DNA from 3 places in the Enterobacter sp. SA187 genome. Region 1 is predicted to be linked to each of the others. Evidence: predicted binding sites of a transcription regulator. Region 1 holds the regulator's gene; each other region holds the start of a gene.
What was found. Region 1 encodes Fur, which represses iron uptake genes when iron is present. Its sites were predicted from a motif close to ATAATAATGAGAACNACTATCAA; they were not measured.
Positions count from the first base shown of each region.

Region 2: the regulator Fur is predicted to act here: its motif matches at 3,151-3,173, upstream of efeU (iron uptake transporter permease EfeU).
Region 3: the regulator Fur is predicted to act here: its motif matches at 2,560-2,582, upstream of bfd (bacterioferritin-associated ferredoxin).

Region 1 is NZ_CP019113.1:2,517,927-2,525,531, reverse strand. Features, by position in the region: gene pgm (phosphoglucomutase (alpha-D-glucose-1,6-bisphosphate-dependent)) at 1-759, opposite strand, end outside; gene seqA (replication initiation negative regulator SeqA) at 784-1,329, opposite strand; gene ybfF (esterase) at 1,513-2,286, shown strand; gene ybfE (LexA regulated protein) at 2,420-2,713, shown strand; gene fldA (flavodoxin FldA) at 2,864-3,394, shown strand; gene fur (ferric iron uptake transcriptional regulator) at 3,682-4,131, shown strand; gene acuI (acrylyl-CoA reductase (NADPH)) at 4,227-5,207, opposite strand; gene BMF08_RS12050 (winged helix-turn-helix domain-containing protein) at 5,482-6,354, shown strand; gene BMF08_RS12045 (hypothetical protein) at 6,332-6,805, shown strand; gene BMF08_RS12040 (hypothetical protein) at 6,802-7,605, opposite strand, start outside.
Region 2 is NZ_CP019113.1:2,862,987-2,870,591, reverse strand. Features, by position in the region: gene efeB (iron uptake transporter deferrochelatase/peroxidase subunit) at 1-1,073, opposite strand, end outside; gene efeO (iron uptake system protein EfeO) at 1,080-2,207, opposite strand; gene efeU (iron uptake transporter permease EfeU) at 2,259-3,092, opposite strand; gene putP (sodium/proline symporter PutP) at 3,326-4,837, opposite strand; gene putA (trifunctional transcriptional regulator/proline dehydrogenase/L-glutamate gamma-semialdehyde dehydrogenase) at 5,262-7,605, shown strand, end outside.
Region 3 is NZ_CP019113.1:727,804-735,408, forward strand. Features, by position in the region: gene BMF08_RS03680 (glycoside hydrolase family 18 protein) at 1-1,868, opposite strand, end outside; gene bfd (bacterioferritin-associated ferredoxin) at 2,331-2,525, opposite strand; gene BMF08_RS03695 (glycosyl hydrolase family 18 protein) at 2,666-4,897, opposite strand; gene tuf (elongation factor Tu) at 5,337-6,521, opposite strand; gene fusA (elongation factor G) at 6,592-7,605, opposite strand, start outside.

The sequences.
Region 1 (7,605 bases):
CAGATTGTAGTGGCTGGCGATGCGTTTCCAGTATTCGATACCGGAGCCGCCCAGCGGATCGACGCCCAGCGTCAGGCCCGCTTTCTGGATCGCCGCCATATCCACGATCTCCGCCAGCCCTTCGATAAACGGCTGCACCAGATCCTGTTCTTTAATATGACCGGACGCCATCGCGGCATCCAGCGACAGGCGCTTCACGTCTTTCAGGCCATCGGCCAGCAGCTGGTTGGCGCGATCTTCCACCACTTTGGTGACGTTGGTATCGGCCGGGCCACCGTTAGGCGGATTGTATTTGATGCCGCCATCTTCCGGCGGGTTGTGCGACGGGGTGATGACGATGCCGTCGGCCTGAGCGCCACCCTTTTTGTTATGCTCCAGGATCGCATTGGATACGGCAGGCGTCGGCGTATAGCCGTTATTTTCCTGCACCACCACGTCCACGCCGTTGGCTGCCAGCACTTCCAGCACGGAGTTAAACGCAGGCTCTGACAGCGCGTGGGTATCTTTACCCACATAGCAGGGACCGGTAATGCCGTTTTTCGCGCGGTTTTCCGCAATCGCCTGGGCGATAGCCAGAATGTGCGGCTCGTTAAAGCTGTGACGGGCAGCGCTGCCACGGTGGCCTGATGTGCCGAATTTGACCGCATGTTCTGCATGACCCACTTCCGGTTTCAGCACATAGTACTGAGAGGTAAGTTGGGCGACGTTAATCAGATCGCTCTGCTGTGCAGGTTGTCCTGCACGGGGGTGGTTAGCCATTGCCTGGTCCTTCTTATGCAAGGATTAAATTGTGCCGCAAACCTTTTCGATCAATTCCGCCGGGAACTGCATCGACTGCATGATGTGTTCGATCATGCCGCATTTACGGCCCGTATTAGTGTTGGTGATCACCCAGTAAGGTGTGCCTGGCACTTCTTTGGGTTTGGTCTGGTTTCCGCTTTGCAGCAGTGTTTTCGCATCTGCGGCAAAGTAGACGCGCGTACGGCCATGTAATGACTCGGTGGCGTCGGCGAAACCTTTTGCATCCAGTGAATACAGTGTAGACAGCACCAGCATAAAACGATTAACCGCGCGCTTCTGATCGGCATATTCGTCAGACAGCAGCAGTTCACGCATGGCGCGGACTTTATCTTTTACCGGGTTGGATACGACATCAGGGGCAGGGCTGACAGCGGCAGCCGGCGCGGCTTTGGTCACAGGGGCCGCAGACTGCGCGGCGGCAGAAAACTTCAGCATGCGCCTTAAAATGTCGGATGCACTCTCGCCAATGTGTTTCGTGTGGCTGGCAATGTAGGTGTAGAGTTCATCATCAACTTCGATCGTTTTCATCTTAATCCAGTGAGGTCACTTTTCTGAATACAAGTCATTGAGATTATAGGGGCAAATCTCAACAGCGGATAGCGGCCAGGCTTTTCTGACGCAAAAGTCAGATAAAGATGATCCCTTGCAGCCGGGCGGCAGAATGGTCAACATGATACCCTAACCTGAGAGAGCGAAAAAAAGAACTTTGCCATGAAATTGAATACCCGCGCGCAAACTGCACAACAATCGCACAACAATTCTCCCATCGTCCTTGTTCACGGTCTGTTTGGCAGCCTGGACAACCTCGGGATCTTAGCCCGCGACCTGATTAACGACCACGATGTGGTACAGGTGGATATGCGCAACCACGGTCTTTCCCCGCGTTCGCCTGAAATGACCTACCCGGCGATGGCGCAGGATCTGCTGGATACCCTTGACGAATCAGGGATCGAAAAAGCCACCTTTATTGGTCACTCCATGGGCGGTAAAGCGGTGATGGCGCTGACCGCGCTGGCCCCCGAACGCATCGACAGGCTGGTGGCGATTGATATGGCGCCGGTCGCTTATCCGGTGCGCCGCCACGACGAGATTTTTACCGCCATCAATGCCGTTACCGATGCCGGGGTGAGCACCCGCCAGCAGGCCGCCGCCGTGATGCGCGAGCATCTGGACGAAGAAGGCGTGATCCAGTTTCTGCTTAAATCCTGGGCCGACGGCGGGTGGCGCTTTAACGTGCCGGTACTCTGGGATCAGTATGAGAACATCATCGGCTGGAAAACCGTCCCCGCCTTCGATAAACCGGCCCTGTTTATTCGCGGCGGCAACTCCCCTTACGTGACCGATGCGTACCGTGATGCGCTGCTGGCGCAATTCCCGCAGGCGCGGGCGCATGTGGTCGCCGGTGCCGGGCACTGGGTGCATGCGGAAAAACCCGATGCCGTACTGCGGGCGATCCGTCGCTATCTTGCTGATAATGCCAGTTGATTAAAAACCCGGCGACCGAGCGCCGCGACGCGCCCGGTCGTTGGCGTGCCCCTCTCCCTGATGTATGATGGCGCGCTAATTGCGCAGGGCCTCCACCAGGCAGCTTGTTTTTCCCCCGACGTCACTCAAAATCATGGCTAAAGAACAAACGGACCGCACGACACTCGATCTGTTCGCGAATGATCGTCGCCCAGGACGACCGAAAACGAATCCGCATTCGCGTGACGAACAGTTGCGCATTAATAAGCGGAATCAGCTGAAACGCGATAAGGTTCGTGGCCTCAAACGCGTCGAGCTAAAACTAAACGCGGACGCCGTCGAAGCCTTAAATGAACTGGCCGAGGATCGTGACATCAGCCGTAGCGAACTGATTGAGGAGCTTTTAATGGCTCAGCTCGCGCTGCTGCGCGGCCAGGGGATAGTCTGAAAATCCCGCTAAATATCACTTTCATGTAGCACAGAGTGCAGTCTGAGGCGTTTGCAGTTTCCGCGTCCTTCTCTGTTCTGCTATGATTGCCCTTATCCGTGGGCATTGCGCCACCACCATATCATTAAGTTTCAAGAGGTTATTTTACTCATGGCAATCACAGGCATTTTTTTCGGCAGCGACACGGGTAATACCGAAAATATCGCGAAAATGATCCAAAAGCAGCTTGGTAAAGATGTTGCGGACGTGCATGACATCGCCAAAAGCAGCAAAGAAGATCTCGAAGGTTACGATATTCTGCTGCTGGGCATCCCGACCTGGTACTATGGTGAAGCGCAGTGCGACTGGGACGATTTCTTCCCGACGCTGGAAGAGGTCGATTTCAACGGCAAATTAGTCGCCCTGTTCGGCTGTGGCGACCAGGAAGACTACGCGGAATATTTCTGCGATGCGCTGGGCACCATCCGCGACATCATCGAGCCGCGCGGCGCGACTATCGTCGGTCACTGGCCGACCGCGGGCTACCATTTCGAAGCCTCCAAAGGTCTGGCGGACGACGACCACTTCGTCGGTCTGGCCATTGATGAAGACCGCCAGCCGGAACTGACCGCTGAGCGCGTGGAAAAATGGGTGAAGCAGATTTCTGAAGAACTTCATTTAGATGAGATCATCAACGCCTGATTTTTGTGCGGCGTAACCTGTTGGCTGCGCCGCATTAATAGATATAACCAATCAAAATAATTGCTACAATTTTTTAACTTTCGCACGCATACCTGTACAATATCCCCTGATTGAACGTGATTGCTTACGGGTTTGTTAGTGACACCACGTTTTATACGCATACTTTGCTTGAGGACTTGCAGTTTTCATTTAGACATGGCAGTTCTATAATGAGACGCATTAACTCAACGTCATTCTCATTAACTTCCATTTGGAAGTGAATCGTTTAGCTACAGGACAGATTCCGCATGACTGACAATAACACCGCACTAAAGAAGGCTGGCCTGAAAGTCACGCTTCCTCGGTTAAAGATCCTTGAGGTACTCCAGGGACCTGACAACCACCATGTCAGTGCGGAAGATTTATACAAACGACTGATCGACATGGGCGAAGAGATTGGCCTGGCGACGGTCTACCGTGTACTTAACCAGTTCGATGACGCCGGTATTGTGACCCGTCATAATTTCGAAGGCGGTAAATCTGTTTTTGAACTGACGCAGCAGCATCACCACGATCACCTGATCTGCCTCGACTGCGGCAAGGTTATTGAGTTCAGCGATGACTCCATTGAATTACGTCAGCGTGAAATCGCCGCTCAGCACGGGATCCGCCTGACCAACCACAGCCTTTACCTCTACGGCCACTGCGCCGAAGGCGATTGCCGCGAAAACGACACCGCGCACGATATTCGCAAATAACGTTGCTGCAAATTGCCCGGCGGCGCAAGCTTGCCGGGCCTACGTTATATTGTAGGCCGGGTAAGCGTCAGCGCCACCCGGCAACCCCGCCAGAATTAAATCTCAATCACCGCACGGCCACGGATCTGCCCGTTCAGCAGTTTTTCCGCCACGTCAATGGCATCGCTCAGCGGATAAGTAGCGCTCAGTTTTTCCAGCGCCGCAGGCGTTAAATACTGACAGGCTTTCTCCCAGATCGCCGGACGTTTTTCGCTGCTCACCATCACGCTGTCGATACCGCGCAGCGTGACGCCGCGCAGGATGAAAGGCGCCACTGTCGCCGGGAGATCCATGCCCTGCGCCATGCCGCACGCCGCGACTATGCCGTCATAACGGACGCTGGCGCAGACGTTGCTCAGCGTATGGCTGCCGACGGTATCAATCGCCGCCGCCCAGCGCTCTTTCTGCAGGGGTTTACCCGGCGCGCTCAGCTCATCACGGTTAATAATGTCGCTGGCCCCCAGCTGTTCGCGCATCCATCCGGCTTCCTGCGGACGCCCGGTCGACGCCACCACCTGATAGCCCATGGCAGACAGAATGATCACCGCGCAGCTGCCCACGCCGCCGCCCGCGCCGGTCACCAGCACCGGGCCGTCTTCCGGCTTCACGCCGTGATCCAGTACCGCCTGCACGCACAGCATGGCGGTAAAGCCCGCCGTACCGATAGCCATCACCTGTTTTGCATCCGCGCCGGACGGCATTTTCGTCAGCCATTCGCTTTTGACCCGCGCCTTGCCTGCCAGTCCGCCCCAGTGACGCTCGCCCACGCCCCAGCCGGTCAGCAGCACGCGGTCGCCCACGGCAAACGCCGCGCTGTCGCTGGCGATTACGGTACCGGCGAAATCAATACCCGGCACCATAGGGAACTGGCGCACAATCGGGCCGCGACCGGTAATAGCCAGCGCATCTTTATAGTTAATGGAGGAGTATTCCACCGCGACGGTGACGTCCCCGTCCGGCAACGCCTGCTCGTCCAGCTCCACCAGGGATGCCGAATACTGTCCTTCCGCTTTATCGATCTGAATGGCTTTAAACATGATGACCTCATTACATTAATCAAACTTGCCAGTCGCGACGGCCTTTGCGGGCCGATCGTCTACAATTACCAGCGACGTTAATACCCCCAGGCGCTGACGGCAAGCTTTATCAATCCGTTAGCTTAGAAATTAATTAATTATTAATTTATGAGTTAAGACTATTCTTAGATTGATGGGGTGATAATCATCCGATACATTTACCCTCCCTGCGGCTAAGTGGAATCTTACGTTGTGAAAAATAAATTATTACTCACCAATTTATTAACAGATTACTATGCAGATCATTGTTAATAACTGGAAAGTTGAACCGTCGTTAAACGGTCTGGTACACCGGGAAACGGGGGAGATCCGCCGCCTCGGCGAATTCCATTTTATTATGCTCGAAACGCTGGTTAATCATGCCGGGGAGGTGGTGTCGCGTGATTTTCTGATGAGCGAGGTATGGAAAAACCGCGTCGTCGGAAATAACAGCCTGCTGACCGCTGTCTATGCTCTGCGGGTGGCGCTGGGGGACGATGGCCGGGTACAGGAGATCATCAAAACCATCCCGAAAAAAGGCTATCTGCTGAACAAAGACTTTATCGTCCTGTTACCGGATGAGCCGCTCCCTGCGCCCCAGCCCCTGACTCAGCCCAATCCTGAACCGGTTGCCGACGTGACGGATGCCCCGCCCGCCAGCGCGCCTGCGCCGCGCAATAAACCCCGCCTGATCGCCCTGGCGGCGCTGTTGCTGCTGCTTGGCTGCGGGCTTATCTGGCTGATTTATCCCGGGGGGCAGAATTCTGCGCCGCTTGCCACTTCCCGTCTGTCGATTAAAGAAGAGCTGTCGCCGCAAAATGACAAAATTAAATTATTTCGACTGCACCGCACGGGGGTGAATACATCAGGCGCGGTATTGTCGTCGCATATTGCGGAGTCGCTGGAAGGCATCAATATGCTGCTTACGGCGCATAAGGCAACGCTGACGATTTATTATTACGGGGCGGTACAAAAAATGTCGGTGATCCTGCTGGTGCAAAATCAGTGCGGTAAAGAATATCAGTTGTTAATGGAAATTCGCAGCTGGCAACAGGATGTTAAAAAACTGGGTCAATTAATTCACAAGGAAACGGAGCGCACGCTTAATGAAATGCCTGCCTGTTCGTAATGTTATCGCGGGTCTGCTGCTCGCCGGTCTCGCCGGTAGCCTTCAGGCCGCGCCCGTTATTGCCCGCACCCAGGTCGGGATTTACGATCTGGCAACGGCTGAACACGCGGTTTATAACCTGACCACCGCCCCCGCGGAGCGGGGAGCGCGCCTGGTCCTGACCCGGCCAGGGGATGAGGCTTTTGCCCTGCAGATGCAGCTGATCGCCTGTACCGCCCCCGGCGGCGAGCAGAGCGGCGAATCGTTTTTACGTCTGCAGAATGCTCATGTCACCGGCACGGACGCCACGCTGTTCCCGGTGCTGGGCTTTATCAATGATAACGATCTGCAAAGTGTGAGCGTGCCGCTGGGCGACGCTCGCCAGCTGCTGTTTAATCAGGACAGCGCCACCATGTTGATCACCGAAAAAGGCCTGCTGCAACCTGACGGGCAGCCCTGCCCGAAACGTTAATCCAGCAGGCTGCGCACCGTCAGCTTCGACAGATTCGCCTGGCCGTTAATCGCCTGCGCCAGCACCTCATAATTATGGCTGGCCGCATCCAGGGTTCCCGCCAGCCGCGCGGAGGCCTCCACCGCACTCTGCGACTGCGCAAAACGCGACATATCATCAATACGCTGGCGGACTTTCTCCTGCTGGAGCGCCAGCTGCTGACGCTGTGCGCTTACCTGACTGAGCGTCTCCTGCACCACGCGCTGCGCCTGCTGCCCGCTGGGGAGCGCGGCGGCAAGGGTTTCCGTCTGCGCCGGATGCGCCGCCACCGCAATGGCGATTTTCTGCCCCGCCCCTTCCCGCTGCACGGCGAAGCTGTTTTGCAGCTGCGCCCAGTGCTGCTCACTGGCAGTAAAGCCCTCCTGTCCTTTCAGGGGCTGCACGCCGACGCGGCGTAATGCGGTGCTGATTTTCGTCGCCCGCTGCCCGGCATCGCCGTCGCCGTTAATATTTAGCCCGGACAGCAGGGTTTTCCGCCCGTGCTGTACGCTGAACAGCAGTTTCTGCGGGCCATCCGCCGCCAGCGCCTGGCTCAGCTGCGGCGCATGAAAGCGCACCTGCGCCTGCCCCTGTAGCACCGGTTGCAGTTCCCGGTCCACCGCGCCGCCGGTCAGCGCCAGACGACCGTCGAGCAGCGACTGCACGGTCGCCGGATCCCGCTGCCCGCCGTGGCGATAATCCACCAGCGCGCGCTCCAGTTGCCCCAGCCAGTGATCCGCCTGCTGTAACGTGGTGAGCTGATCGTTAAGCTGTACGCTGTA
Region 2 (7,605 bases), 350 kb from region 1:
CCCAGCGAATAGCTGTAGCCCCGGCGCATCATCAGGCTGGACCGGGTTTCCGGCGTGCGCGGATTGGCCAGCCGGATATGGCTGTCGAGGGCGATCACATCGCCATCCGGATCGCGGCTGTAGTCCGGCACATCGTGCTCATGCTGCATACCGAGCGGTGCGCCGCTGTGCTTGTCACGGCCAAAAATCGTCTGCTGCTCTTTCAGCGGCGTGCGATCCCAGAATTCCACATGGAACTGGATGATGCGCACCGCCTGATAGCTGCCGCCAGCGGTCCAGGCAGGTTCATCCTGACTGGCCTGCACCCATACCACCTCTTTCATCAGCGCGTCATTCTTGCTGTCCGGGTTGGCGGTACCATCTTTGAAGCCGAGAAGATTGATCGGCGTCTCCTTGCCTTTACTGCGTGCTGCGTGTGCGGAAATGAAGCCTTCCCGTTTCCAGCGCACGCTGAGCAAGTCCGGCGTGTACTTGATGATGTCGCGCAGGGCGTGGATCACGGTGTCGGCGGTGTTGGCGCAGATTTGCAGCAGCACATCGCCATGGCACAGCGCCGCATCCAGCGAGTCATTCGGAAAGCGTGTCATTTTTTGCAGTTTGCGCGGCGCATGGGCGGCCAGCCCGAAGCGCTCGTCGAACAGCGATTTGCCGAGCGATACCGTGATGGTCAGATTATCCGGTGTGATAAACTCCCCGAGAATACCGGAATCCGTGGGCGGCAGACGCGGGTTCGGCGTGTCCGGCGCCGGGCCGCCGGTGGTCAGAAAGGCGATGCGCTGCGTCAGCAGACGAAACAGCCGCTGCAAATCCGCTTTATCGCTCGCCAGCACGTCAAACGCCACCAGCATCATTGACGCCTGTTGCGGCGTCAGAATGCCCGCCTGATGCGCGCCATAAAACGGCTGGGTTTCCATGCGCGCATCCGGCGATACCGTACCCGGCGCGCTCTGCGGTTTGGCCGCATGCGCCGGGCAGCCGCCGGTCAGTGCCAGCGCGCCGCCAAGCGCGCCCATACTTTTCAGTAAACGGCGGCGCGACGGCTCGCTCACGCCGTAATCTTCGTCGTGGTTCATTTCTGCTTAATCCAGCCCGAGCACACCGCGCAACTGCGCCAGATCTTCCGCCAGCGTGGTGATCGGCCCTTTCAGCGCGTTACGATCGGCATCGGTCAGCTTGTCATAGGTTTCAAAACCATCTTTGGTGCGATATTTCGCGAGGATGGTATCGACCTTTTTAAAGTTCGCATCCACTTTAGCCAGTAGTTCGCTGTTGCCCTTTTGCAGTTGCGGACGCAGCAGATCAACAATCTTTTGCGCGCCATCGACGTTGGCCTGGAAGTCCCACAGGTCGGTATGGCTGTAGCGATCTTCTTCACCGCTGATTTTGCTCGCCGCCACTTCTTCGATCAGGCCCGCCGCGCCGCCCACCACTTTTGACGGCGGGAACGCCAGTTCGCTGATGCGTTTTTGCAGCTCCAGCACGTCGCTGTTGAGTTGATCGGCGTACAGCTCCATGCCTTTTGTGGAGTTATCGCCAAAGAGCGCTTTTTCCAGACGGTGGAAACCGGTGAATTTCGGATCGGCGGCTTTCTGCTCGTAGTCATCTTCACGGGCATCGATGCTGCCATCCAGATCCGAGAACAGCTCGGCAATAGGTTCGATGCGCTCGTAATGCTGGCGCGTCGGCGCGTACAGGGATTTTGCTTTTTCAATGTCACCGGCTTTGACCGCATCGGTAAAGGCTTTGGTGCCGGCAACCAGACCGTCCATCTCTTTGGTGACATAGGTTTTATAGTCGGTAATCGCCCCGCTCAGGCTGAGCAGCACGTTGCCCTGCGCGGCATCGCCGGTGGCCTTACCTTTAACGATCAGCTTGCCTTTCGGGTTGGTCAGCAGGCCACAGGTCATGTCGTATTCGCCAGGCTGTAAGTTGGCGGTCAGTTTCTGGCTGAAGCCTGGGGCGATATTTTCCCGCTCCTCCACCACCATCACGCCTTTGAGGATCTCCCACTCCAGCGCTTTCTGGCTGTGGTTAAGGATCACAAACTGGGTTTTACCGGCGTTTACCGTGAGTGTCATCGGCTCACACTGTTTATCGTTTACCGTGACTTTGACCTGGGGAACATCCGCAGCCTGCGCAGCAAATGCACAGGACAGCAGCGTGGCGATACCCGCCTGCAACGCTGTACGACGAAAATGAAGTGCCATGACCTTTCCCTTAAATAGTATGTTGTAACTAGTTGAGCAAGTTTAAAATAATTACGGCGCCATGCGCGATGGCTGCGTGCCGGTACGGGGTGGCAGCGCAAACAGCACCAGCGCCGGGATCAGATAGATAAACCATACCGCCACTTCGCTGACGCTCGGCGCTTCCTGATAACCAAAAATCCCTTCCAGCAGCGTACCGAACAGCGTATGGGTGCTGAGCGTGTTGCTCATATCGAACGCCACGTCCTGGAAGTGGTTCCACAGCCCGGCCTCATGAAATGCACGGATCGCCCCTGCCGACAGCCCGGCGGCCACCAGCAAAATAAACAGGCTGGTCCATTTGAAAAACGCCGCCATATTCAGGCGAACGCCGCCCCAGTAGAGTAAAAAACCGAGCACCACTGCCGTTGCCAGGCCTGCCAGCGCGCCGATCGGCGGCCAGATCCCCACATCCTGCTGGAATGCCGCCAGCAGAAAAAACACCGATTCCAGCCCTTCACGCGCGACGGCAAAGAACACCATCATCACCAGCGCCCAGCCGTGACGGTTCCCCTTCTGCAATGCGGCATCCACCGCCTGCTCCAGCTGCACCCTGACGTTACGCGACACTTTACGCATCCAGAACACCATCCAGGTGAGGATCACCACGGCGATCACCGCCACAATTCCTTCAAATAGCTCCTGCTCTTTTTGCGGAAACTCGCCGGTGGTTTCGTTGATGATAATGCCCAGCGCCAGACAGAGCGCGGCGGCGAGAAAGACGCCAATCCACATCACACCAAACCAGCGCGCGCGTTGGGTGCGCTTCAGGTAGCTGGCGATCAGGCTGACAATCAGCGCGGCCTCAAGCCCCTCGCGTAACATAATGAGAAACGGGACAAACATGTGGAAAACCCTTAAACGTTATTGACTGTCAACTGATGCAAAGAAAAGTAAAATTTCAATGATAGTGATTATCATTACGGCAAGAGGAAAGACAAGTAAAATCTGATTTGAATAATCACAGAATGTAAATGCTTTGCAGGGTAAGGATCAGGAAGCAGGAAAGCGTGGAAAGGTAACGAAGTAATAGCCCGGCAGCGCAGCGCTGCCGGGTCCCGGGAGGTCACAAATTACAATTAACGGATGCCCTGCGCGGGTGCGCCAGGTTTAGAGTGGTAATGCGCATCCGCTTCCGCGAAGCGTTGCTGCATTGCAGCGGATGGCGCTTTGCCCAGCAGACTGAACACCACAATACCGATACTGCCGAAAATAAAGCCCGGAATAATTTCATACAGGCCGAACAGTTCGAAGTGCTTCCAGACGATCACCGTCACCGCGCCGATCACCATACCCGCCAGCGCGCCGTTACGGGTCATGCGTGACCACAGTACCGAGAACAGCACCACCGGACCGAAGGCCGCGCCGAAGCCCGCCCAGGCATAGCTCACCAGGCCCAGCACACGGTTTTCCGGATTCGCCGCCAGCGCAATGGCCACCAGCGCGACTACCAGCACCATCACGCGCCCAACCCATACCAGTTCAGTCTGGCTGGCGTTTTTACGCAGAAATGCTTTATACAGATCTTCGGTAATGGCGCTGGAGCACACCAGCAGCTGGCAGCTGAGGGTGGACATCACCGCCGCCAGAATAGCCGACAGCAGAATGCCTGCGATCCACGGGTTAAAGAGGATCTGCGCCAGTTCAATAAATACGCGCTCGGCGTTCTGGTTTACCGCGCTCGCCAGCGACGGGTTGTTATTAAAGTAAGCGATCCCGAAGAAGCCAACGGCAACAGCGCCCGCCAGACAGAAGATCATCCACGCCATGCTGATACGGCGGGCATGAACAATGGTGTGATGGGAATCGGCGGCCATAAAACGCGCCAGAATATGCGGCTGCCCGAAATAGCCCAGACCCCAGCCCATCAGCGAGATGATCGCCACCAGGTTCAGCCCTTTCAGCATATCGACGTTTTCAATGCTTTTTTGTTTGATCACTTCCAGCGAATCGCCAAAACCGCCCACGGAGATAATTACAATCACCGGCGTGAGGATCAGCGCGAAAATCATCAGGCTCGCCTGCACGGTATCAGTCCAGCTTACCGCGAGGAATCCACCGATAAAGGTATAGATGATGGTGGCCGCCGCCCCCGCCCAGAGTGCGGTTTCGTAGCTCATGCCGAAAGTGCTTTCAAACAGACGCGCGCCTGCCACAATGCCTGATGCACAATAGATGGTGAAGAACAGCAGGATCACCAGCGCGGAAATAATACGCAGGACGCGGCTTTTATCTTCAAAACGGCCAGTGAAATAATCCGGCAGCGTCAGGGCATTATTGTTGGCTTCGGTGTGCACGCGCAGACGCCCGGCCACCAGCTTCCAGTTGATCCATGCGCCCAGCGTCAGGCCGATGGCGATCCAGCTTTCGGAGATCCCGGAAATAAAAATCGCCCCGGGCAGCCCCATCAGCAGCCAGCCGCTCATGTCGGACGCCCCTGCGGAAAGTGCAGTCACGAAAGGACCAAGACTACGCCCGCCCAGAATATAATCGTCAAAGTTTTTGGTTGAACGCCAGGCGACAAACCCGATCAGGATCATGCCAAAGATATAAATTAAAAACGTCACCATCATTGGTGTGCTAACTGCCATGAAAAGATCTCCAGATTTATTCGTCGGCAAATAAAATGCTTGCCGCGGGCACCTTCTCCGGAACGTGGAAAAAGCGTCATTGTTTTATGGGGCGACCGTATCCTGCCGGAAGCGTTTCTGAACCACAATCGATTTAACACACCATTCACATCAATTTCATCCCTGTTTTATGCCTTTTTATTGCCAGGTTGCACTCGCTCACGCTTTTAAAGGTTGCACCTTGAAAAAGTGTTAAGCGCCGCATGTTTTAAGGCGTGAGACGGCGACGCAAGGTCGTTAAATAGCATTACCCTTCATTAACAATTAAGCCATTTATTAGCTTGCTGGCGAGGTCACAATTAACATGGTTGCACAAAGTTGCAACATAGTGGATATTTCAGGTTAACCAATACGGTATGACATCAGAATAAAGGGAGTCACGCACATGGGCGCCACCACCATGGGGGTTAAGCTGGACGATGCAACGCGCGAAAGAATTAAAACTGCCGCCTCACGTATCGATCGTACCCCGCACTGGCTGATCAAACAGGCCATTTTTAATTACCTTGAAAAGCTGGAAACCGAGGGTACGCCAGCGGAGTTTGCTGCGCCTTTTAACGCGGAAACTGCGGAAGCGGAAGAGATTAGTGAAGCCACGGAAGAACCGCATCAGCCCTTCCTGGAATTTGCCGGAAACATTCTGCCGCAGTCGGTGACCCGCGCCACCATTACGGCTGCGTATCGCCGCCCGGAAACCGATGCCGTACCTATGCTGCTTGAACAGGCGCGCCTGCCTGAGCCGGTCGCGAGCGCCGCCCATTCGCTGGCTTATCAACTGGCGGAAAAACTGCGTAACCAGAAAACCGCCAGCGGCCGCGCCGGTATGGTGCAAAGCCTGTTGCAGGAGTTTTCCCTTTCTTCCCAGGAAGGCGTGGCGCTGATGTGCCTGGCGGAAGCGCTGCTGCGTATTCCGGATAAAGCCACGCGCGATGCGCTGATCCGCGACAAGATCAGCAACGGTAACTGGCAGTCGCACATTGGCCGCAGCCCGTCGCTGTTCGTCAATGCCGCCACGTGGGGCCTGCTGTTTACCGGACGTCTGGTGTCCACCCATAATGAAGCCAGCCTCTCCCGCTCCCTTAACCGCATCATCGGCAAGAGCGGCGAGCCGCTGATCCGTAAAGGCGTGGACATGGCGATGCGCCTGATGGGTGAACAGTTCGTTACCGGGGAAACCATCTCCGAAGCGCTGGCTAATGCCCGCAAGCTGGAAGATAAAGGCTTCCGCTACTCCTACGATATGCTGGGCGAAGCGGCGCTCACCGCGGCTGACGCCCAGGCCTATATGGTTTCTTACCAGCAGGCGATCCACGCCATTGGCAAGGCCTCTAATGGTCGCGGGATCTATGAAGGGCCGGGGATTTCCATCAAGCTGTCGGCGCTGCATCCGCGCTACAGCCGCGCCCAGTACGATCGCGTGATGGAAGAACTGTACCCGCGTCTCAAGTCGCTCACCCTGCTGGCGCGCCAGTACGATATCGGCATTAACATTGATGCTGAAGAAGCCGACCGCCTGGAGATCTCCCTCGACCTGCTGGAAAAACTCTGCTTCGAGCCGGAGCTGGCGGGCTGGAACGGCATCGGCTTTGTGATCCAGGCGTACATGAAGCGCTGCCCGTTTGTGATTGATTATCTGATTAATCTCGCTGGTCGCAGCCGCCGTCGCCTGATGATCCGTCTGGTGAAGGGCGCGTACTGGGACAGCGAAATCAAGCGCGCGCAGATGGAAGGTCTGGAAGGTTATCCGGTATATACCCGTAAGGTGTACACCGATGTGTCTTACCTCGCCTGCGCGAAGAAACTGCTCGGCGTGCCGAACCTGATCTACCCGCAGTTCGCCACCCATAATGCTCACACGCTGGCGGCGATCTATCAGCTTGCCGGTCAGAACTACTATCCGGGTCAGTATGAGTTCCAGTGCCTGCACGGCATGGGCGAACCGCTGTATGAACAGGTGGTGGGTAAAGTGGCCGACGGCAAACTCAATCGCCCCTGCCGTATTTATGCCCCGGTCGGCACCCATGAAACCCTGCTGGCCTATCTGGTGCGTCGTCTGCTGGAAAACGGCGCGAACACCTCCTTTGTTAACCGCATCGCGGATACCACCCTGCCACTGGATGAGCTGGTAGCCGATCCGGTGAAGGCCGTGGAAAAACTCGCCGCCCAGGAAGGCCAGGTGGGACTGCCGCATCCGAAGATCCCGCTGCCGCGCGAGCTGTACGCCAATGGCCGCGTCAACTCTGCCGGGCTGGATCTGGCGAATGAACACCGCCTGGCGTCCCTCTCCTCTGCCCTGCTTAACAGCGCCCAGCAACAATGGCAGGCGCTGCCGGTGCTGGAGCAGCCCTGTGAGACGGGCGAACTGACGCCGGTCATTAACCCTGCCGAGCCGAAAGATATTGTCGGCTATACCCGCGAAGCCACCGCCGCCGAAGTGGAGCGCGCGCTGGCAAGCGCGGTGGATCAGGCGCCAATCTGGTTCGCCACCCCGCCGCAGGAGCGCGCGGCGATCCTCGAACGCGCCGCCATGCTGATGGAAGGCCAGATGCAGCAGCTGATCGGCATTCTGGTGCGTGAAGCGGGCAAAACCTTCAGCAACGCTATCGCCGAGGTGCGCGAGGCGGTGGACTTCCTGCATTACTATGCGGATCAGGTGCGCCACGATTTTGATAACGAAACCCACCGCCCGCTGGGGCCGGTGGTCTGTATCAGCCCGTGGAACTTCCCGC
Region 3 (7,605 bases), 1.8 Mb from region 1:
TTGCTCGGGTCATTATCATCAACGAGTTTTGCCACTACTCCTGGCTCAGTGAATACCCCTGTATTCAGGCAGAAAACAACCGTATCGCTATCGGGTTTATTCTCACTCTCACAGTAATTCTTACTCCCTTTCACGTTAATGATAGCGACATAGTTACTGTGATCGGTCGGGGTCGGCATCGTGAATCGCAGTTTTTTATTTTCATAAAAATCGCGGCTCATTGTCCATTTGAACCCTGCATCTGCACTGTTTGGAATAACCCGGCCCAACTGAAAATGAGTAATGTTCGGAGCGACGTCCTCCTTAATGACATCGGCGACAATGTTGCCCAGCTCGTGCGTTTCAGTATCGCCGCTCAGATCCCAGACGATAGCGCCACCAAATTGCTGCTGCTTAATGTAATTAACTTTCTCGCGCACCGACTGAGGATCGTCATAGGTAAAAAACTCTTTGGTTTTGCTGCTATACAGATAAGGCACCATCGCTTCCGGATCCCAGTAACGCGTATAATCGCCGCTGGCTAACATCTCTTTCAGGCGATACCAGGGGTTAGTACCCGTAAACTGACCATCATCATCCCACGCGCCATGAACAGTCGCGGTACCCGGTGCAAACAGACCCGGCAGGCCTTTCACTATTTCGGTCGGCTCCACGTTGCCCCAGCCGCGTCCATACCAGGGGATACCCATCATCAGTTTATTCTTTGGCACTTGCCAGGTAGTGGCATATTCCGTCATTGCAGACGCGGTATTGAATTTCTGATCTTCATCTTTGCTGTTGGCATGAAGCGGCGCGTTATGACCGGTGATCGGATCGAATGAGCCGTGGAAGTCATAGGCCATAACGTTGACAGAATCGAGCAGCGCCGTGTTTTCCGCCAGATTGATATACTGCATCTTACTGTGGCTGGCGGTAACAGCTGCGGAAAGCTGATAATATTTATCATCTTTAATGCCCTGATCGTCGAGTTTGCTGCGCAACGACTTAATCAGTTTAGTAAACTGGCTTTTATCCGCTTCGGTATCCGGATATTCCCAGTCAACATCCACCCCGTCAAAGCCCCAGGTCAGCATATAATTGACAATGCTATTAGCCAGCTTCTCGACACCAGCATCCGTGGCGGTCGCGGTTTCAAATTCTCCTTCCAGCGAGTTATTCCAGCCCCCGACAGAAATAATATTGGTGACGCCTGCGGCTTCGGTACGCTTATCCAGATCTCTCATCAGACCGGGACCTTGCTCAGTATCATGGGTGATGACTTCACCATTTTTCACAATACCAAAGCCGTAATTCAGGTGGGTGATCTTACTGTAATCAATTTTGTCCGGCGTAAAATTACGGTGCGCGTCATAGACACCCCATTCCGGGAAATAGCCGTAAATTTTACGTTGTCCGGCAACTTTCGCTTTCTGTTCGTTTTGGAAATCAATCGCCGCCTGACCGGTATAAGGCGTAAAGTCGAATATACCCAGCGTTTGGATATTTATCTCAGTACCTCTCTCCCAGACGCTGTCAACACCCGGATATTCACCAGGATTTACCCACCACTTACTGGTCCAGTAGTGGTTGTCATAGCGAACAACTGTTCCGGTCGTCGGGTAAGACTGGCTCGGATCGTATATTGGCGTCTCAATGACCTTATCGTCTTTTACCGCGACGGTAACGGTCACATTGCCCGGAAAGTTATCTTGATTTTCATTCTGGTAAGCAATCCAGGTGGCGCCGTTGTCTTTCGAAAGCATCTGACTGGCATCCAGGCCTGTGATGGTATTAGTCTGATCGTTAGCGATTAATGTTGCAGCCGATGCTGCAAATGGGAAACCCACTGTTGCAAGCAACAGTGCGCCCATAATTTTATTAAGGTGCATAATAAGTTCCTTTAATATTGTTGTCCGTTCTGTCGATTCATTGAAAACAGTGATAGTGATATACAGAGTCAGACGCAATGAAGTAGTGCCAGCAGTTACACTTTTCACTATCAGCAACGTTATAGCACTCCCGAAGCAACGGGCCTACAAAATAGGCCTGCAATACCAGCAAATAGGAAATTAGCCCGGAATTTATTCTTAAAAACAATAAAAAGCATTATTCAGCAAGAAATGACATATAATTTATTTTTCGGATGAAATATTAACGAAATGGGAAATTATATAAATTAAGCAACAAAAAGAATTTTTAATTTACTAAATGTAATGTCCAAATAAGTTATTTCTTATTAGAACGGTAATACGATTGCAGGGGATAAGAGAAAGGCTAAACAGAGGGACATAGCACGACGCTGTCTGCAGACGGTAATTTGCAACAGGCAGCTTCGCAGTAGTGACAGGAACTCAGGCGATTTCTTTAAACTCAGGTTGCTTCATCAGCTCATCTTCCATGATTTCACGCGCCGCACGTACGCACTTCCCGCACTGATTGCCAACCGGTATGAACTTCCTCAATTGCTGAAATGACTGAGGACTAAACTGGCGTACCGCCTGACGGATCTTTTTATCGCTCACGCCATTACACAGACAAATGTACATATGCACTCCCGTTCAAAATCTACCCAGATTGTAAATGAGAATGGTTATGATTTCAATGCCAGAAAAGAGGGTGGTATGGAACAGGGCACAACGTAAAAAAGCCGCCTGCAAGCAGGCGGCATAACATTTTATACAAGCTGTTATTTCAGCATATCGGCAGTAACGACAATTTTTGCAATGGTCGCCGGATTCGGGGAGGTACGCTCAACCACCACAGTTTCGCCTACGGAGATATCCCGCTCATCTGATTTCACAACCATAGTGTCGCCCTTATCACTGACGGAACTGTAAAAACAGGAACCATTGTCGCAACTGAAAATGTAATTCCCTTTTTTCTTGTCATCATCGATAACTTTCGCAATATAAGATGAGCCGTCGGCACTCTTCAGCTTATCTTTTGCAAACTCGACAAGAACGTAGGGAATATTATTTTCCTGGATAACTTTCAAGGATTTAACGTCGCCGTCGTTAACAACCGGATTATTTCCTTGCAGCATATCTTCGGTAACGATCAGCTCGCCGATGACGGCTGGGTTAGGCTGAGTACGTTTAACAGTGATTTTGGCCCCGGGGTGCAGGATATAAGCCGCATTACCTGTGCGTAAAGACACCTCTTTACCGTAGTTGTAGCGATATGAGTAGTAAGCTGTTGCCCCTTCCGTGGAGAAGAGATACTGCCCGTCAACTTCCACACGGTAGGCATTACCAGGAGACAACTTAGACGCATCGAGGTTGATAACGACACGCTGTTGATTATCAAACAGGGTGACAAACAACCCTTTCAGATCCGGATCACGCGCAGGCGTCGTGATGATCTCTTTCACAATGTTGCCCAGTTCATGCTCCGGCGTATCGCCGCTCAGATCCCAGACAATAGCGCCGCCGTAGCCTTCCTGATTGATGTAATCAACTTTTTCCCGGATTGACTGCGGATCGTCGTAAGTCAAAAACTCTTTAGTTGCACTATTGTACAAATAAGGCACTCGCGATTCAGGATCCCAATAACGGGTATACTGACCGTTATTCACCAGACCTTTCAGGTAATACCATGGGTTGGTACCAGTGTACTGTCCGTTGTCATCCCACTGGCCATGTATAGTAGCCGTGCCCGGCGCAAACAACCCTGGCAACCCCTTCACAATTTCGGTGGGTTCCACGTTGCCCCAACCACGTCCATACCAGGCCAGTCCCATCATCAGTTTAGATTTAGGCACTTTCCAGGTGGTGCTGTAGGCGGTCATTGCCGATGCTGAGTTGAATTCCAGATCGGCATCCTTGCTGTTGGCGAACAACGGTGAGTTGTGGCCAGTGATCGGATCAAATGCGCTATGGAAGTCATAAGACATGACGTTAACCGAATCAAGCAGCGGTACCGTCTCAGCCGGATTGATATACTGGATCTTATTGTGGTTTGCCGTTACCGCGGCAGAAAGCTGATAGTAGCGATCTTCTTTTACACCCTCGGCGTCCAGTTTAGTGCGCAGGGACTTAATCAGCCTGGTGAACTGGGTTTTCTCGGCGTCGGTATCCGGGTACTCCCAGTCGATATCAACGCCATCAAATCCCCAGGTCATCATGTAAGAGACAATGCTGTTAGCCAGCTTTTCGATACCTGCATCAGTGGCGGTTGCAGCTTCAAACTGGCCCTCTTCGGAGTTGTTCCAACCACCCACGGAGAGAATATTGGTTACGCCCGCCAGCTCCGTGCGCTGATCCAGCTCGCGCATCAAACCAGGCCCTTTTTCGGTGTCATGTGTCACTACAACGCCCTGCTTAACCACCGCAAAGCCATAATTCAGGTGCGTAATGCCAGTATAATCAATTTTATCCGGGGTAAAGTTCTTATGCGCGTCATACACGCCCCACTCCGGGAAGTAACCATAGACTTTTCGTTGTGCAGCCACTTTCCCTTTTTGCTCATTCTGAAAATCCACGGCTGCCTGGCCGGTATAAGGCGTGAAGGTAAAGGTCGCCAGAGTATTGATTTTCACTTCCTTACCCTGCAGCCATACGCTATTGCTGCCGGGCATTTCACCTGGATTTACCCACCACTGGCTGGTCCAGTAATAACCATTGTAACGAACCACCGTGCCTGCTGTAGGGTAAGACTGGGATGGATCATAGGTCTGAGAATTAATTACCTTGTCGTCTTTTACGGCCACCATGACCACGACATTACCCGGGAAGTTATTCTGATTCTCGGTGCTGTACGCCAGCCAGGTATTTCCATTGTCCTTAGATAACATCTGGCTGGCGTCAAGTCCGCTAATGGTATTCGTTTGATCGTTCGCGGTTAGTGTACCCGCAGATGCGGCGAAGGGGGTACATGCCAGCGCCATTAATAGCGCCAGGGTATGCTTTTTAAAATGCATGGTAAAATCCCTCTTTAATATATTCATGAAACTCATACTTAATACTTTTTGGTGAAAGTAGTAATAAAAAATTCAGGACCTCATACTCTCACTTTTATTGTTTCAGTGTTTACTCAAGGGATCAATTAACCTTTCCTTTAAAATTAAGATATTAATAATAAATATTAAGGTTTTCCTTAATTTGATATTTGCGATATTTATCATTTTCGCCTAAGCGTTAACGCACACAATAAAAGCATCAGCTGGAAGAATAGTTTATTTATTACAAAAGAAAATAATATACAAAAATTTGATTATTTATATTAAGCGCCGTTGTTAAACGCGCCGTAAAGGGATGAGAGGGATTAAAACAGCCAATAAACAGGAAAAAAAAATGCCAGCCACATAAGTGGCTGGCATTCATGTCACATTAACCCCGAAAGGTTAAGTTCAGCGGCAATTAGCCCAGAACTTTAGCAACAACGCCCGCGCCAACGGTACGGCCGCCTTCACGGATTGCGAAACGCAGACCGTCGTCCATCGCGATCGGGTGGATCAGGGTAACAACCATTTTGATGTTGTCGCCCGGCATTACCATCTCAACGCCTTCCGGCAGTTCGATGGTGCCAGTCACGTCAGTTGTACGGAAGTAGAACTGCGGACGGTAGCCTTTGAAGAACGGAGTATGACGGCCGCCTTCATCTTTGGACAGAATGTAAACTTCAGATTCGAATTTGGTGTGCGGCTTGATGGAACCCGGCTTAGCCAGTACCTGACCACGTTCGATTTCTTCACGTTTGATACCACGCAGCAGAACACCTACGTTCTCACCAGCACGGCCTTCGTCCAGCAGTTTGCGGAACATTTCAACGCCAGTACAGGTTGATTTCGCAGTATCTTTGATACCAACGATTTCAACTTCTTCGCCCACTTTAACGATACCGCGCTCTACACGACCGGTTACTACAGTACCACGGCCGGAGATGGAGAATACGTCTTCGATAGGCAGCAGGAACGGCTTGTCAATCGCACGCTCTGGTTCCGGGATGTAAGAATCCAGGTAGCCAGCCAGTTCGATGATTTTCTCTTCCCACTGTGCTTCGCCTTCCAGCGCTTTCAGTGCAGAACCACGTACGATCGGGGTGTCGTCGCCCGGGAAATCGTACTGAGACAGCAGTTCACGAACTTCCATCTCTACCAGTTCCAGCAGCTCTTCGTCATCAACCATGTCGCATTTGTTCAGGAACACGATGATGAACGGAACGCCTACCTGGCGACCCAGCAGGATGTGCTCACGGGTCTGCGGCATCGGGCCGTCAGTCGCAGCAACAACCAGGATTGCGCCATCCATCTGAGCAGCACCGGTGATCATGTTTTTAACATAGTCGGCGTGGCCCGGGCAGTCTACGTGTGCGTAGTGGCGAGTCGGGGTGTCGTATTCAACGTGGGAAGTGTTGATGGTGATACCACGAGCTTTTTCTTCCGGCGCGTTATCGATCTGGTCGAATGCACGAGCAGAACCACCGTAGGTTTTAGCCAGAACGGTAGTGATTGCAGCGGTCAGAGTAGTTTTACCGTGGTCAACGTGGCCGATGGTGCCCACGTTAACGTGCGGTTTTGTACGTTCAAATTTTTCTTTAGACACGGCTATATTCCTTACTATAGTGCTCCCCCCTCAAGGAGGGAGCACGGGATCAATGTTTTAAAACCTGGGCTTATTTGCCGCGGGCTTCAATTACGGCCTGAGCAACGTTGTTCGGGGCATCATCATACTTCAGGAATTCCATCGTGTATGATGCACGACCTTTGGTCAGAGAACGCAGCTGAGTCGCATATCCGAACATTTCAGACAGCGGAACTTCAGCGTGGATCTTAACGCCAGTCACGTCAGATTCCTGACCGCGCAGCATACCACGACGACGGCTCAAGTCACCGATGACGTCACCAGTGTTCTCTTCCGGCGTTTCTACTTCAACCTTCATGATTGGCTCAAGCAGAACAGGTTTTGCTTTCTTAAAGCCATCTTTAAAGGCGATAGACGCAGCCAGTTTAAACGCCAGTTCAGAGGAGTCAACGTCATGGTAAGAACCGAAGTGCAGACGCACGCCCAGATCTACTACCGGATAACCAGCCAGCGGACCAGACTTCAGCTGCTCCTGGATACCTTTATCAACGGCCGGGATATATTCGCCAGGAATCACACCACCTTTAATGTCGTTGATGAACTCATAACCTTTCGGATTTGAGCCCGGCTCCAGCGGGTACATGTCGATCACAACGTGACCGTACTGACCACGACCACCAGACTGCTTAGCGTGTTTACCTTCAATGTCGGTAACTTTCGCGCGAATCGCTTCGCGGTAAGCAACCTGAGGTTTACCCACGTTAGCTTCAACGTTGAACTCACGCTTCATACGGTCAACGATGATGTCCAGGTGAAGTTCACCCATACCAGCGATGATAGTCTGGTTAGATTCTTCGTCAGTCCATACGCGGAAAGACGGGTCTTCTTTAGCCAGACGGCCCAGAGCCAGACCCATTTTTTCCTGGTCAGCTTTGGTTTTCGGTTCTACGGCGATGGAGATTACCGGCTCCGGGAATTCCATACGTTCCAGAATGATCGGATGCTCCGGATCACACAGGGTATCACCAGTAGTCACGTCTTTCAGACCGATTGCCGCAGCAATGTCGCCCGCGCGAACTTCTTTGATCTCTTCACGTTTGTTAGC